DNA from 4 places in the Streptomyces sp. NPDC059169 genome. Region 1 is predicted to be linked to each of the others. Evidence: riboswitches for the same ligand, from Rfam matches in the RefSeq annotation. Region 1 holds a riboswitch; each other region holds the start of a gene.
What was found. Region 1 has a riboswitch for cyclic di-AMP ahead of ACFXOM_RS02515 (NlpC/P60 family protein). Riboswitches for the same ligand answer to the same signal wherever they lie in the genome.
Positions count from the first base shown of each region.

Region 2: another riboswitch for cyclic di-AMP. It lies ahead of ACFXOM_RS22720 (M23 family metallopeptidase); the one in region 1 lies ahead of ACFXOM_RS02515 (NlpC/P60 family protein).
Region 3: another riboswitch for cyclic di-AMP. It lies ahead of ACFXOM_RS29185 (transglycosylase family protein); the one in region 1 lies ahead of ACFXOM_RS02515 (NlpC/P60 family protein).
Region 4: another riboswitch for cyclic di-AMP. It lies ahead of ACFXOM_RS23635 (C40 family peptidase); the one in region 1 lies ahead of ACFXOM_RS02515 (NlpC/P60 family protein).

Region 1 covers NZ_JBHZCF010000001.1:566,406-569,589, forward strand. Annotated here, with positions in the region: gene pcrA (DNA helicase PcrA) at 1-1,607, opposite strand, end outside; cyclic di-AMP (ydaO/yuaA leader) riboswitch at 1,838-2,005, shown strand; gene ACFXOM_RS02515 (NlpC/P60 family protein) at 2,004-3,140, shown strand.
Region 2 covers NZ_JBHZCF010000012.1:151,095-154,278, forward strand. Annotated here, with positions in the region: gene ACFXOM_RS22715 (GntR family transcriptional regulator) at 1-342, opposite strand, end outside; gene ACFXOM_RS22720 (M23 family metallopeptidase) at 546-1,316, opposite strand; cyclic di-AMP (ydaO/yuaA leader) riboswitch at 1,330-1,493, opposite strand; gene ACFXOM_RS22725 (M16 family metallopeptidase) at 1,702-3,084, opposite strand; gene ACFXOM_RS22730 (M16 family metallopeptidase) at 3,102-3,184, opposite strand, start outside.
Region 3 covers NZ_JBHZCF010000019.1:55,627-58,810, reverse strand. Annotated here, with positions in the region: gene eno (phosphopyruvate hydratase) at 1-541, opposite strand, end outside; gene ACFXOM_RS29185 (transglycosylase family protein) at 793-1,455, opposite strand; cyclic di-AMP (ydaO/yuaA leader) riboswitch at 1,459-1,654, opposite strand; gene ACFXOM_RS29180 (transglycosylase family protein) at 1,911-2,879, opposite strand; gene ACFXOM_RS29175 (cytochrome P450) at 3,037-3,184, opposite strand, start outside.
Region 4 covers NZ_JBHZCF010000013.1:92,937-96,120, reverse strand. Annotated here, with positions in the region: gene ACFXOM_RS23645 (ATP-dependent Clp protease proteolytic subunit) at 1-394, shown strand, start outside; gene ACFXOM_RS23640 (hypothetical protein) at 402-710, shown strand; cyclic di-AMP (ydaO/yuaA leader) riboswitch at 1,036-1,206, shown strand; gene ACFXOM_RS23635 (C40 family peptidase) at 1,210-1,689, shown strand; gene ACFXOM_RS23630 (DUF6328 family protein) at 1,770-2,291, shown strand; gene ACFXOM_RS23625 (LysE family translocator) at 2,245-2,877, opposite strand; gene ACFXOM_RS23620 (LysR family transcriptional regulator) at 2,960-3,184, shown strand, end outside.

The DNA of each region.
Region 1 (3,184 bases):
GTGTTGAAGCGCTTCACGGCGTTGGCCGAACGGGCCGCCATCCCATAGGCCTCGTCGACGCGGCGCAGCGCCTGCGGGAAGGTGATCTTCTCGCGCAGCGCCAGCGCGTCGATCATCGCTTCGGCGCGCTCGCCGATGCCGCGCTTGGGGACGTTGAGGATGCGGCGCAGCGGGACGTTGTCCTCGGGGTTGGCGAGGACCCGCAGGTAGGCGAGGACGTCCCGGACCTCCTTGCGCTCGTAGAAGCGCACTCCGCCGACGACCTTGTACGGCAGCCCGACGCGGATGAAGATCTCTTCGAAGACGCGTGACTGTGCGTTGGTCCGGTAGAAGACGGCGACGTCGCCCGCCTTTGCCTCACCCGCGTCCGTCAGCCGGTCGATCTCGTCGGCGACGAACTGCGCCTCGTCGTGCTCGGTGTCCGCGACGTAACCGGTGATCTGCGCTCCGGCGCCCGCGTTCGTCCACAGGTTCTTGGGGCGGCGGCTCTCGTTGCGCTCGATGACGGCGTTGGCGGCGGAGAGGATCGTCTGCGTGGAGCGGTAGTTCTGCTCGAGCAGGATCGTGGTCGCGTCCGGGTAGTCCTCCTCGAACTGGAGGATGTTGCGGATCGTGGCGCCGCGGAAGGCGTAGATCGACTGGTCGGCGTCGCCGACGACGCACAGCTCGGCGGGCTCGAGGTCCTCGTACCCGGTGCCAACGAGCTCGCGCACCAGCGTGTACTGCGCGTGGTTGGTGTCCTGGTACTCGTCGACCAGTACGTGGCGGAAGCGCCGGCGGTAGTGCTCGGCGACGTCGGGGAACGCCTGGAGCAGATGGACGGTCGTCATGATGATGTCGTCGAAGTCCAGCGCGTTGGCCTCGCGCAGCCGGGCCTGGTACATCCGGTACGCCTCGGCGAGCGTCTTCTCGAATCCGTCGGCCGCGCCGTCGGCGAACGTCTCCTCGTCGACCAGCTCGTTCTTCAGGTTCGAGACCTTGGCGCTGAAGGACTTCGGCGGGAACTTCTTCGGGTCGAGGTCCAGGTCTCGGCAGACCAGCGACATCAGGCGCTTGGAGTCGGCCGCATCGTAGATCGAGAACGACGAGGTGAAGCCGAGCTTCTTCGACTCACGGCGCAGGATACGGACGCACGCGCTGTGGAACGTGGACACCCACATGGCGTTGGCGCGCGGGCCGACGAGCTGCTCGACGCGCTCCTTCATCTCGCCGGCGGCCTTGTTGGTGAACGTGATGGCCAGTATCTGACCGGGATGCACGTGGCGGGTCGCCAGCAGATGGGCGATCCGGTGGGTGAGCACGCGGGTCTTGCCGGAGCCGGCACCGGCAACGATGAGCAGGGGTGACCCGGTGTGCACGACGGCGGCGCGCTGCTGCTCGTTCAGCCCCTCGAGCAGCGCGGCCGGGTCCACGACCGGGCGCGGCGCACCGTTGCGGTAGTGGGCGTCCCCGCTGGGAGGCGCGTCGAACGCCCCCTCGAAGAGGTCGTGCGGGACCTCCTCGTGGGGGTGCTCACCATGCTCGTCGTCCTCGGGCGGGGGGGACTCCTCCGACGCCGAGGTGCGCTGGAGATCCGCCAGGAAGCTGTCGTCAAAGAGGCTGCTCATCGCAGTACGAGTCTAGGCCGCCCCGCCGACAACCCGCCGCCGCCTTCCCCACACCGGACGCAGGGAGCGCACACATCAGGCCGACTACCCAGCGTCATGTCTCGGCCACAACACGCCGAGGTCACGGAAATGTATCGGGCAAATCGAACATCCACCTTCACAGCAGCACCACACTTTGGCTAGCGTGCTCGCCCAGGCGATCCGTTCACCATCGGCGACCCACGCCAACCGGGCAGCCTGCGCCGAATTCGACCTCCCTGACGGGAGTTCGGAACCGGGGACCCAACATGCATACGCAACTGGGGTGAATCGGGCCATATTTCGCTCGGCCCGTAGGACAGCCTTCCGATCCGTCCGAACCCGACAGCTAACCCGGTAGGCGGTCCACGGAAGGAGATGCCGACCTTGGCGTCGCATCGCAAGGAGCGCAGTCGACCGCGTACGAACGCCCCCACAGTCGGGTTCACGACGGCCGCCATAGCGGGTGTCTCGCTACTGTCGACCCAGAACGCAACCGCCGAACCCAAGCCGAGCCTCGAAGAGGTCCAGCAGAAGGTCGACGCCCTCTACCGGCAGGCGGGCTCCGCCACCCAGGAGTACAACCGGGCGCAGGAAGCCACCACGAAGCAGCGCCGCGCGGTGGACCGGATCATGGACGACGCCGCCGAGCGCGCGGACGCCCTCAACGAGACCCGGCGCGCCCTCGGTACGTTCGCCGCCGCCCAGTACCGCACCGGTGGGGTCACCCCGACCGCCGCGTTGCTCTTCGCCGACAGTCCGCAGGACTACGTCGACCAGACGCAACTGATGGACCGGATGACCGACCGGCAGCGCAGCGCGATCACGGACTTCGAGACGGAGCAAGCCGCGGCGGCGAAGGAGCGTGCGCGGGCCACCAAGAGCCTGGAGTCGCTGACGGCCTCGCAGGAGTCGCTGCGCACCAGCAAGCAGACCGTCCAGAAGAAGCTCGCCGAAGCGCGGGAGCTGCTGTCGCGGCTGACGGCCGAGGAGCGAGCCCGGCTGGACGAGTTGGAGCAGGAACGCGCGGAGGAAGCCCGCCGCAAGGCAGAGGCGAGGGCCAGGGCGGAAGCCGAGCAGCAGCGCCAGCAGCAGGAGCAGGAGCAGCAACAGGAGCAGAGCCAGGGCGCCACAACGGGCACGGACGCCACCACCGGTACGTACGCCGCGAAGGCTGAAAAGGTGCTGTCCTTCGCCCGGGCGCAGATCGGCAAGCCGTACGTCTGGGGTGCGACGGGGCCCAGTTCCTACGACTGCTCCGGGCTCACCCAGGCCGCATGGCGGGCCGCCGGCGTCGATCTGCCCCGCACCACCTGGGACCAGGTGAAGGTGGGGCAGCGGGTCGCGACGGAGCAGCTCCTCCCCGGCGACCTCGTCTTCTTCTACAACGACATCAGCCACGTCGGCATCTACATCGGCGACGGCAAGATGATCCACGCACCGAAGCCCGGCACCTCCGTGCGCGAGGAGTCCATCTACTACATGCCGATCTACGGGAGCGTCCGGCCGGCCTGATCGTCAGATCGGTTCCCGGGGGGCCACTCTTCACTCTCCCGGGC
Region 2 (3,184 bases), on a different contig from region 1:
CCGCTCCTGACCGAGCCTGACCAGGCCCCGCAGCACCCTGAGATGCGCATCCGTGCGCCGCTGGGCGGCCCGCGCCGCCCCCAGCGGCTCCAGCAGCATCCTGACCTCCAACAGATCTGCCGCCTCCTGCTCGGTGGGCTCCGCGACACAGGCCCCCGCGTGCCGCCGCGTGACCACGAAACCCTCCGACTCCAGGGTGCGCAGCGCCTCGCGCACGGGCACGCGCGAGACGCCGTACCGGCGCGCCAGCTGCTCCTCGGTGAGGCGGCTCCCACGCTCGAAGACACCGGAAACGATGTCCTCGCGAATCGCCGTGCATACCGAGCGCGCTGGAATGCGCATACCGAACCTCCGCCTTTAATCCGCGCGAAACCCAGTCGAGCGACGCCTGTTCGGTGACTCTATTCCAAGAGGTCCGAATTTCCGATGGCCACCCGTAATCCATGGATATTTTTTGGCCGGAGTACGACGAAGGCCCCGGCTCGGTCGTCCCGGGCCGGGGCCTTCGTGAGGAAGGAGGGTGCGGAGGAGGAGCTGAGGACGGATCAGACGTTGACGCCGTGCGAGCGCAGGTAGGCGATCGGGTCGATGTCCGAGCCGTAGTCGGCACCCGTGCGCGCCTCGAAGTGCAGGTGCGGGCCGGTCGTGTTGCCGGTCGAGCCGGACAGGCCGATCTGCTGGCCCGGAGTGACCTTCTGCCCGACGGAGACACCGATCGAGGAGAGGTGGCCATACTGCGTGTACGTACCGTCGTGCATCTTGATCACGACGTTGTTGCCGTAGGCACCGCCCCAGCCGGCCTCCACGACCTCGCCCATGCCGACGGAGACGACCGGAGTGCCGGAGGAGGCGTGGAAATCGACGCCTGTGTGGCTGCCGGAAGACCAGATCGCACCGCCGGAGTGGTAGCCCGTGCTCACGTACGAGCCGGCGACCGGCGTGGTGTAGGACATCAGGCGCTTGCGCTCGGCCTCGCGCGCGGCGCGCTCGTGGGCCTCGCGGGCCGCCTTGACGCGGATCTCCGCCTTGCGCTTCGCCTCGGCCTCGGCGAGCGTCTGGGCGGCGGCCATCGAGGCCTCCTCCTGCTGCGCATCGGCCTGCGCGCCGACCTGACGGGCCAGCGAGTCATCGGTGACGATCGCGTTGAGCCCGGTGTCCTCGGGCGAGGAGGCTTCCGTGTCGGCGGCGAACGCCGGGGAGGCGAGGGTTCCGATCACGCCGGTGGTGGCGATGGCCGCCGCTCCCGTGATGCCCGCGCGCTTGCGCGAAAGGCGGCTCGGACCACGATGCTTCCCGGTGGCACGGGTGAACGCCATGAAGTGGCTGATCCTTTCCTTCCTTCTCGCCTACCGGGTTAGCTGACGGGTTCGGAGCAGGAAGGTCTCCTACGGGCCCCTCCGCGCGGATGCGAAGGCGTCCGATTCACCCCAGGGGACATGTGGGTCCCCGGCTCCCCAGGCTCGCGCCCGACGGGGACTCGGCGATGACTGCCCGATGCCGCGGGTGCGGCGGTACGACCGGCGGACAGCGCACTCGACGCTAGGCCGATCTTCATCCGATCACCAAACAGACACGCCCCTTTGTAGTGCACGCCACAGATCAGACGGGCAGGCAAACCAACAAAGCGGACATACGGAAAGGCCTCGTTGACACGCGGCCAACGAGGCCTCCCGGGCAGCGCCGGACGCGTCCGGCAGTCAATCAGCCGGAGACTACGGTCACTTCGCCGATTCCGAGGGCCTTCACCGGCTCCTCGATCTCCGAGGCGTCGCCGACGAGGATCGTGACGAGACGGTCGACCGGGAAGGCGTTGACGGCCGCAGCCGTGGCCTCGACCGTACCGGTCTCCACCAGGCGCGCGTACAACTGCGCCTGGAAGTCGTCGGGAAGGCCCTGCTCGACCTGGTCGGCGAGCGTGCCCGCGACCGAGGCGGCCGTCTCGTACTTCAATGGGGCCACACCCACCAGGTTCTGCACGGCGACGTCGCGCTCCGCGTCCGTCAGCCCCTCGGCGGCGAGGGTGCGCAGCACCTTCCAGAGGTCCTCCAAGGCCGGCCCCGTGTGCGGGGTGTCGACCGAACCGCTGATGGCGAGCATCGCGGCGCCCGTGGCCCCTCCGGGCGAGGAGGGGGCGGCAGAGCGCAGCACCTGGCTGAAGGCCCGCACGCCGTAGGTGTACCCCTTCTCCTCGCGCAGGACGCGGTCCAGCCGGGAGGTGAGCGTGCCACCCAGGCAGTACGCACCGAGGACCTGCGCCGCCCAGACCCGGTCGTGGCGGTCCGGGCCGATGCGGCCGATGAGCAGCTGCGTCTGGACCGCACCGGGACGGTCCACGATGACGACGCGGCCCGTGTCATCGGCGGTGATCGGCGGCATGGGCCGGCTCTCCACCACATCACCCGACCAGTTGCCGAGCGTGTCGGCGAGGAGGGCGTCCACGTCGGTTCCGAGGAGGTCGCCGACGATCACGGCGGTGGCCGCGGCGGGGCGCACGTGGGCCTCGTAGAAGGCCCGTACAGCGGCGGCGTCGATGCGCGCCACCGTCTCCTCGCTGCCCTGGCGGGGCCGTGACATCCGCGAGGAGGCGGGGAAGAGCTGCTTGGACAGCTCCTTCGCGGCGCGCCTGCCCGGGTTGGCGGTCTCGTGGGGGATCTCGTCCAACCGGTTACGGACGAGACGGTCGACCTCGCTGTCGGCGAACAGCGGCGCGCGCAGCGCCTCGGCGAGCAGACCCATGGCCTTGGGCAGCCGGGAGACGGGCACCTCGAGGGAGACCCGGACGCCCGGGTGGTCGGCGTGCGAGTCGAGCGTTGCTCCGCAGCGCTCGAGCTCCGCGGCGAACTCCTCCGCCGTGTGCTTGTCGGTGCCCTCGGACAGTGCCCTGGCCATGATCGTGGCGACACCGTCCAGGCCCTCGGGCTCGGCGTCGAGCGGGGCGTCGAGGAAGACCTCGACGGCCACGACCTGCTGGCCGGGTCGATGGCACCGCAGCACGGTCAGCCCGTTGTCGAGCGCGCCGCGCTCGGGCGCGGGGAAGGCCCACGGCCTGGCGTCTCCGGGCTGCGGCTGCGGGTGGAATTCCATGGTCGCGGCAGCGTCGGTCACTGGTCCGCCCCCTCTTCGTCGTCGTGAGCACCGCTGTCGGCGGAGGCGGGCTCGTACACCAGTACCGCCCTGTTGTCCG
Region 3 (3,184 bases), on a different contig from region 1:
AGCGCAGCGCCTCGGAGAAGGACTCCGCGCCGATGGGAGCGATCATGAACTCCTGGATGTCCACGTTGGAGTCGGCGTGCGAGCCGCCGTTCAGGATGTTCATCATCGGAACGGGCAGGAGGTGCGCGTTCGGGCCGCCCAAGTAGCGGAAGAGCGGGAGGTCGGAGGCCTCGGAGGCGGCGTGCGCGACGGCCAGGGAGACGCCGAGGATCGCGTTGGCGCCGAGGGAGGACTTGTCCGGGGTCGCGTCCAGGTCGAACATCGCCTGGTCGATCAGGCGCTGCTCGGTGGCGTCGTACCCGACGAGCTCCGGGCCGATCTGCTCGATGACGGCGAGGACGGCCTTCTCGACACCCTTGCCCTGGTAGCGGTTCTGGTCACCGTCGCGGAGCTCGAGGGCTTCGAACGCGCCGGTGGACGCACCGGACGGAACGGCAGCACGGCCGGTGCTGCCGTCGTCGAGGCCAACCTCGACCTCGACCGTGGGGTTGCCTCGGGAGTCCAGGATTTCCCGGGCTACGACGACGTCGATGGACGGCACGAGCATCTCCTTCTGGGATGTGTCGCTGATGGTGACGCCAGCGGGGCGGCGTCAGCGCAGGGTCGCTTGGGCCTTGCGACATGAGCCTATCCGGACCGGCCGCGTCAGCCAGCCGGTGCCCGCCCCCTGGGACGAAAAAGCGGACGGAACAGGAAGAAGCCCCGGCCCGGCGTGTACGGGGGAAAACACGCCGGGCCGGGGCGATCGGGGGACCGGGCCGGGGCCGGGCGGCCCGGCTCGGTCGGCGCGGGTCAGCTCAGGTGCAGCAGCTGGCCCGGGAAGATGATGTTCGCGTCGTCCAGGATGTTCTTGTTCAGGTCGAAGAGCTTCTTCCAGCCGCCCTCGACCTTCTCCGCCTTAGCGATCTTGCTCAGGGTGTCGCCGGCCTTGACCTCGTACTCACCGTCGCCCTTCTTCACGACCTTGGTCGGGGCGGCGGGCTTGGCCGCCTTCACCGGGGCGGCGGGACGCACGGAGCGGGTCGTGGGGGCCTCGGCACGCTTCGGGGCCGGGGCGGCGGCCGCGTACGGGGCGCTGGACAGGCCCACGCCGCAGTTCGGCCAGGCCCCCTTGCCCTGCCCGGCCAGCACCTTCTCGGCGACCGCGATCTGCTGCGCCTTCGACGCCTTGTCGGCGGTCGGGGCGTAGGCCGTACCGCCGTACGCGGCCCAGGTGGAGGCGGAGAACTGCAGGCCCCCGTAGAAACCGTTGCCGGTGTTGATCGACCAGTTGCCGCCGGACTCGCACTGGGCGACGGCGTCCCACTCGGAGGCGGTGGCGGCGCTGGCGGTGCCGGCCACCACGAGCGGCGCGGCGATGGCGGCACCGGTGACACCGGCCATCGCGGCGATTCGGGCGGTGGTCCGGTGGATGGCGGACGGGCGGCGGTGCGTGCCCTTGCCGGAAAGCAGCATGGAACTTCTCCTCACCGACGCCTGCGAGGTGAGCTGTCGGGTTCGGGCGTGGGAGCTGCCCGGCCTCGCGTCCCCGGACGCGCGGCTTCACCCCGAGCCGTCCCCGACCTCCGACGGCGGAGCCCCCTGGACTCCCGTCAACGGCCGGGCCCGGCACTTACCTTGGGTCCCCCGCTCCTGCCTACGGCGCTTGCGCGACGACTGTTCCCGGCGGCCGCCGGCAGGATTCGGCGTGCGGTCGTCGGGGCCCGCAGTGGCGAGCGGTTCAGACCGTAGACACAGCTCTCCCCGATGTTCAAAGAAGAACATCGGGGAGAAATCACCCATATCTGACGGAGTGAGATGTCCGTTTTCGCAGGTGAGAGGGCTGTTGGCCGGACTTGACTGCTTAGAGGCGCCAGTTGACCGGAAGAGACTCTTGTCTCACTTGCACAGAACGGACATAACCCCGCGAACTACTTCGCCAACTGGTCGTCGCCCGTGGCCAGATCGAGACTCTGGCCAGGCAGGATGAGATCGGGGTCAGCCCCGACGACCTCTTCGTTGGCGCTGTACAGGGCCGACCAGCCGCCGGGCACGTGGTGCGCGTCCGCAATGTTCGAGAGGCTGTCACCGGGACGGACGGTGTACTCACCTTCGGTCGTGACGGCGTCCCGTGTCGGTACGTCATCCCGTGAGGCATGACGACCGGAATCTCGCTCATTGCCCGAATTGACCGCCTCGTCTTCCTCGGCGGGAGTACCTCGATGCTTGCCGGCACCACCCTCGGCGGCAGCCCCCGCACCGGAGTCCACACCGGGGCCGCCCTCGTCGTCCGCGTCCGACACCCCGTCGGAGTCGCTCGCGGAACCTCCCGCGGCGGATGGTGCGGAGGAAGGGCTCGCCGGCTTCTGTGACGACTCGGCCGAGGCACCCGACCCGGACGGGGCGGAGGACGGCGACGAGGCGTCGGCACCCGTCTCCGGGGCCTCGTCCGCACCGTCACCGAACGACGGACTCTCTGCAGCGCCCTGCGCGGCGGAGGCGGAACCGCTCCCCGCCATGGAGGCGGAGGACCCGAGTCCGGTGATCACCGCACAGTTCGACCAGGCCGAGGGCCCCTGCGCCGCGAGCACCATCTCGGCGACCGCGATCTGCTGCGCCCGGCTGGCGAGGTCGGGACGCGGGGCGTACGCCGTACCGCCGTAGACCTCCCACGTCTCCTGCGTGAGCTGCAGGCCGCCGTAGTAGCCGTTGCCGAAGTCGGCGCTCCACTCCCCGCCGCTCTCGCAGTCGGCCACACGGTCCCAGGTGGCGGAGTCGGCGGCGGAGGCCGCACCCGCACCCAGCAACGGGATGGCGATGGCCGATCCGGTCACCCCTGCCGCGACGACGAGAGCGGGAGCCTGACGGGGGCGGCGGTGTCGACCGTTCCCGGAGAGCATGCGGTGCGCCTTCCGTGTGACAACAGAGAACCCGCAGCCCCTCAGATTCGATCGGATCTACGAGGGCCGCGAGTGGGGGTGAACGTAGCCGCATTCGCCGTTCAGTCACAAGTCGGTGCAGTAAAGATCACGTCAAAGTCACGATCTTGATGGTGCGTCAGCTGTCGACGGGGGTGAACTCAACGGGCAGAGTGCGCAATCCACGCATGATGAGCCCCCCACGCCACCGCAATTCGGAAGGATCGACCGCAAGCCGCAAGTCGGGCATACGTGCCAGTAGGGTCGCCAACGCCGTCTGCCCCTCC
Region 4 (3,184 bases), on a different contig from region 1:
CGCGATCTACGACACGATGCAGATCGTCACCTGCGACGTGGCGACCGCCTGTCTGGGCCAGGCAGCGTCCACGGCCGCCGTCCTGCTCGCAGCGGGCACGCCCGGCAAGCGGTCAGCCCTGCCCGGTGCGAGGGTCGTCATCCAGCAGCCCTCGCTGTCCGAACCGGTGCAGGGGCAGCCGACCGATCTTGAGCTCCAGGCACAGGAGTTGCTGCGGCAGCGGGAGCAGTTGGCCGCGATGTTCGTGCGCCACACGGGACAGAGCGCCGAAGCCACCGCAGCCGCCATCGAACGGGACACCGTCTTCGACGCCGCCGGCGCCAGGGAGTACGGGATCATCGACCACGTCATCAAGAACCGCACGGCGTCCTTGACTTCCCTCGGTACGCGGTGAACCAGCCGTGCTTCCCCCGGAAATCCCACCGCTCCCCGCACTGACGCGCGCCGAAGGGGAGTTCATCGACAGCTATCTCGAAGTCGTCGACCAACTGGGGCGGATCAACCCGGCCCGCTGCACCCACACCTACGGGGCACTCCGTGCTGCGCAGGCCCTCGTCACACGGGCCGCGGATCTGCGGGCCGCGCTGACGCTCATGCACGCACGGGGCGAGAGCGAAATGCACTCCCCCACATTGACGCGCGCACTCAGGTTGTTGGACGGGGAACGGCGAGCTTCTCGGATCATCGTCCCGCCCGGGGACACGAGTTGAATCCCGACGCCCACGAAGGTCAGGACGCGTACGAGTGGGTGTCGCCCAACCGGCTGGTCGCGATCGCGCCCCTGATACCGGGCGAGTTGCGTGGCACGTTGCTCCATCCGACGTACCGGCCCGTTCCGCCGCAGGTACAGCGCTCGTCGTGCGCCGATTCCGGTTGGGCCGAACGGCCCTGTCCACCCGATCGGCCCCATGGAGAGGAGGCTCACAAAACATCGTTTCCACACGGAAATCCGCGGGCCGGTGCGCCAAGATCCGTGGGGACGACAAGCCCCCGCCACCGCGGCGGGGCGGTCCGGGCGGACGCCGAGTCCTGCCGCCGCACCGGACGCCTGGTCGACATGAGGGCTTCGGCAGGAGTGGAGGACCCAGGCAGTACGGCCCTGGCGCACCAGCGCCGGGCCTTGGGGTGAAGCCGCGTGCGCGGCCGGGCGTCTTCGCCAGCCCGAACCCGACAGGTCATCTTTCACAGGCGGCTGACGAAGGGTTGCGCATGGCTGCGCAGACACATGTCCCGTCTCTCCTGTTGTCCCGGACGAGCGCCGTGTCGGCGCTCACGCTCGCGGCCGTCGGCGGTTCGCTGATCGTGCCGGGCGGCGCGACGGAAGCCGAGGCGGCACCGTCGTACGCGGCGAAGGCACTCAGCGTGGCCGCGTCGAAGAAAGGATCCCCCTACCGCTACGGAGCAGCGGGACCGCACAGGTTCGACTGTTCTGGGTTGATCCTCTACTCGTACAAGAAGGCCGGGAAAAGGCTGCCGCGCACCGCGCAGCAGCAGTACAACCGCACGCGGCACGTCTCCGCCTCCCAACGGCAGCGTGGCGACCTGGTCTTCTTCCACTCCGGCGGGAACGTCTACCACGTCGGGATCTACGCGGGCGGCGGGAGGATCTGGCACTCTCCGAAGACCGGCTCGGTGGTGAAGCTGAGCAAGATCTGGTCGAAGAAGGTGCGGTACGGGCGCGTGCGCTGACCCCGCTCCACCGGAGCCCCCGGTGAGCTGATCGGCTCATCACCCCGCATGTTCCGCGGGGCGCGGGCTACTCGTCCTGTATGCCAGACGACGAGAGAGTCAGCGCCCTGCGGGACGAGACCGAGTCGGAGCGGGCCGACCGCAACTTCGCCGAACTGCTGCAGGAGCTTCGGGTCCTCCAGACCGGCGTCCAAATCCTGTTCGCCTTCCTGCTCACCCTCGCGTTCACGGCGCGGTTCCCGTCGCTCGACTCGTTCCAGCGCGGTACGTACGTGACCACCCTCATGCTGGCCGTGCTGGCAGCGGCACTGTTCACCGCGCCCGCGGCTCTGCACCGCGGTCTGTTCCGCCGCGGGGCGAAGAAGGAGATCGTGATGGTCTCCTCCCGGCTGGCCGCCATCGGCATGGCGGTGCTCGCCCTGGCACTCGGCAGCGCCGTGCTGTTGGTCGTCGACGTCGTGCACGGCACGCCGGAAGGGGTCGTCGCGGCCACCGCGACACTACTGGTGTGCGCTGGCCTGTGGGGCCTGCTCCCGCTGTGGGTGGGCCGGCGCATCAGCGCAGCACGGGAGCAGCCACCAGAGTCGCGCCGAGGGCAGTGAGCACCCCGCCGCTGACGCCCTCCACGGTGCGGGCGGCACGCGGCCGACGCAGCCACCGCCCGAGCCGGTCCACGAGCAGGGCCACGGCCGGGAACCAGACGAGCGCCAGGGCGACGACCACCCCGGCCAGCAGCATCGTGCGCGGAAGGACGGCCGCGCCGTGGGGGACGAACTGGGGCAGCAGGCTGAGGAAGAGCACCGGTGCCTTGGGGTTGAGCACATTGGTGAGGAAGCCCTGGCGCAACGCAGTGGTGCTGCCCGTCGCGGCGGCCGTGTCCGCGGGCACCTCCTGCCCGGGGGAGGCTCTGAGGGCACTGCGCAGTGCCCGGACACCGAGGTAGAGCACGTACGCCCCGCCTGCGAACTGCAGCGTGCGGTAGAGCACGGGCACCGCGAGCAGGAGCGCGGCCAGCCCGGCGACGGCCAGCGCGGTGTGCACGACGAGTCCGCCGACGACGCCCAGTGCACAGGCGACCCCCGTCGAGCGGGAGGCGAGTGCATTGCGGACGACGACGGTGAAGTCGGCGCCCGGCATGGCGACCATTCCTGCGGCAACCCCGGTGAAGGCGATGAGCTGTGCGTCCATGGGTCCCAGACTGGACCCTACGAGACCATAGCGTGTATTGGGAATCTTCTGGATCTGGCTAAAGAGATGCTTAAGGGGTGGCATGTACGACCCGACGCGGCTGGCGGCACTGGTGGCCGTGGCCGAGGCCGGTTCGATCACCAGGGCGGCAGCCCGGCTCGGATACACGGCACCGGCACTCTCCCAGCAACTGGCGAAACTGGAGCGGGAGGCGGGAGTCGCGCTGCTGGTACGCCACCACCGCGGGACACGGCTGACCGCCGCCGGCGAGGTCCTCGTGGGGCACGCCCGCCGGGTGCTGGACGAG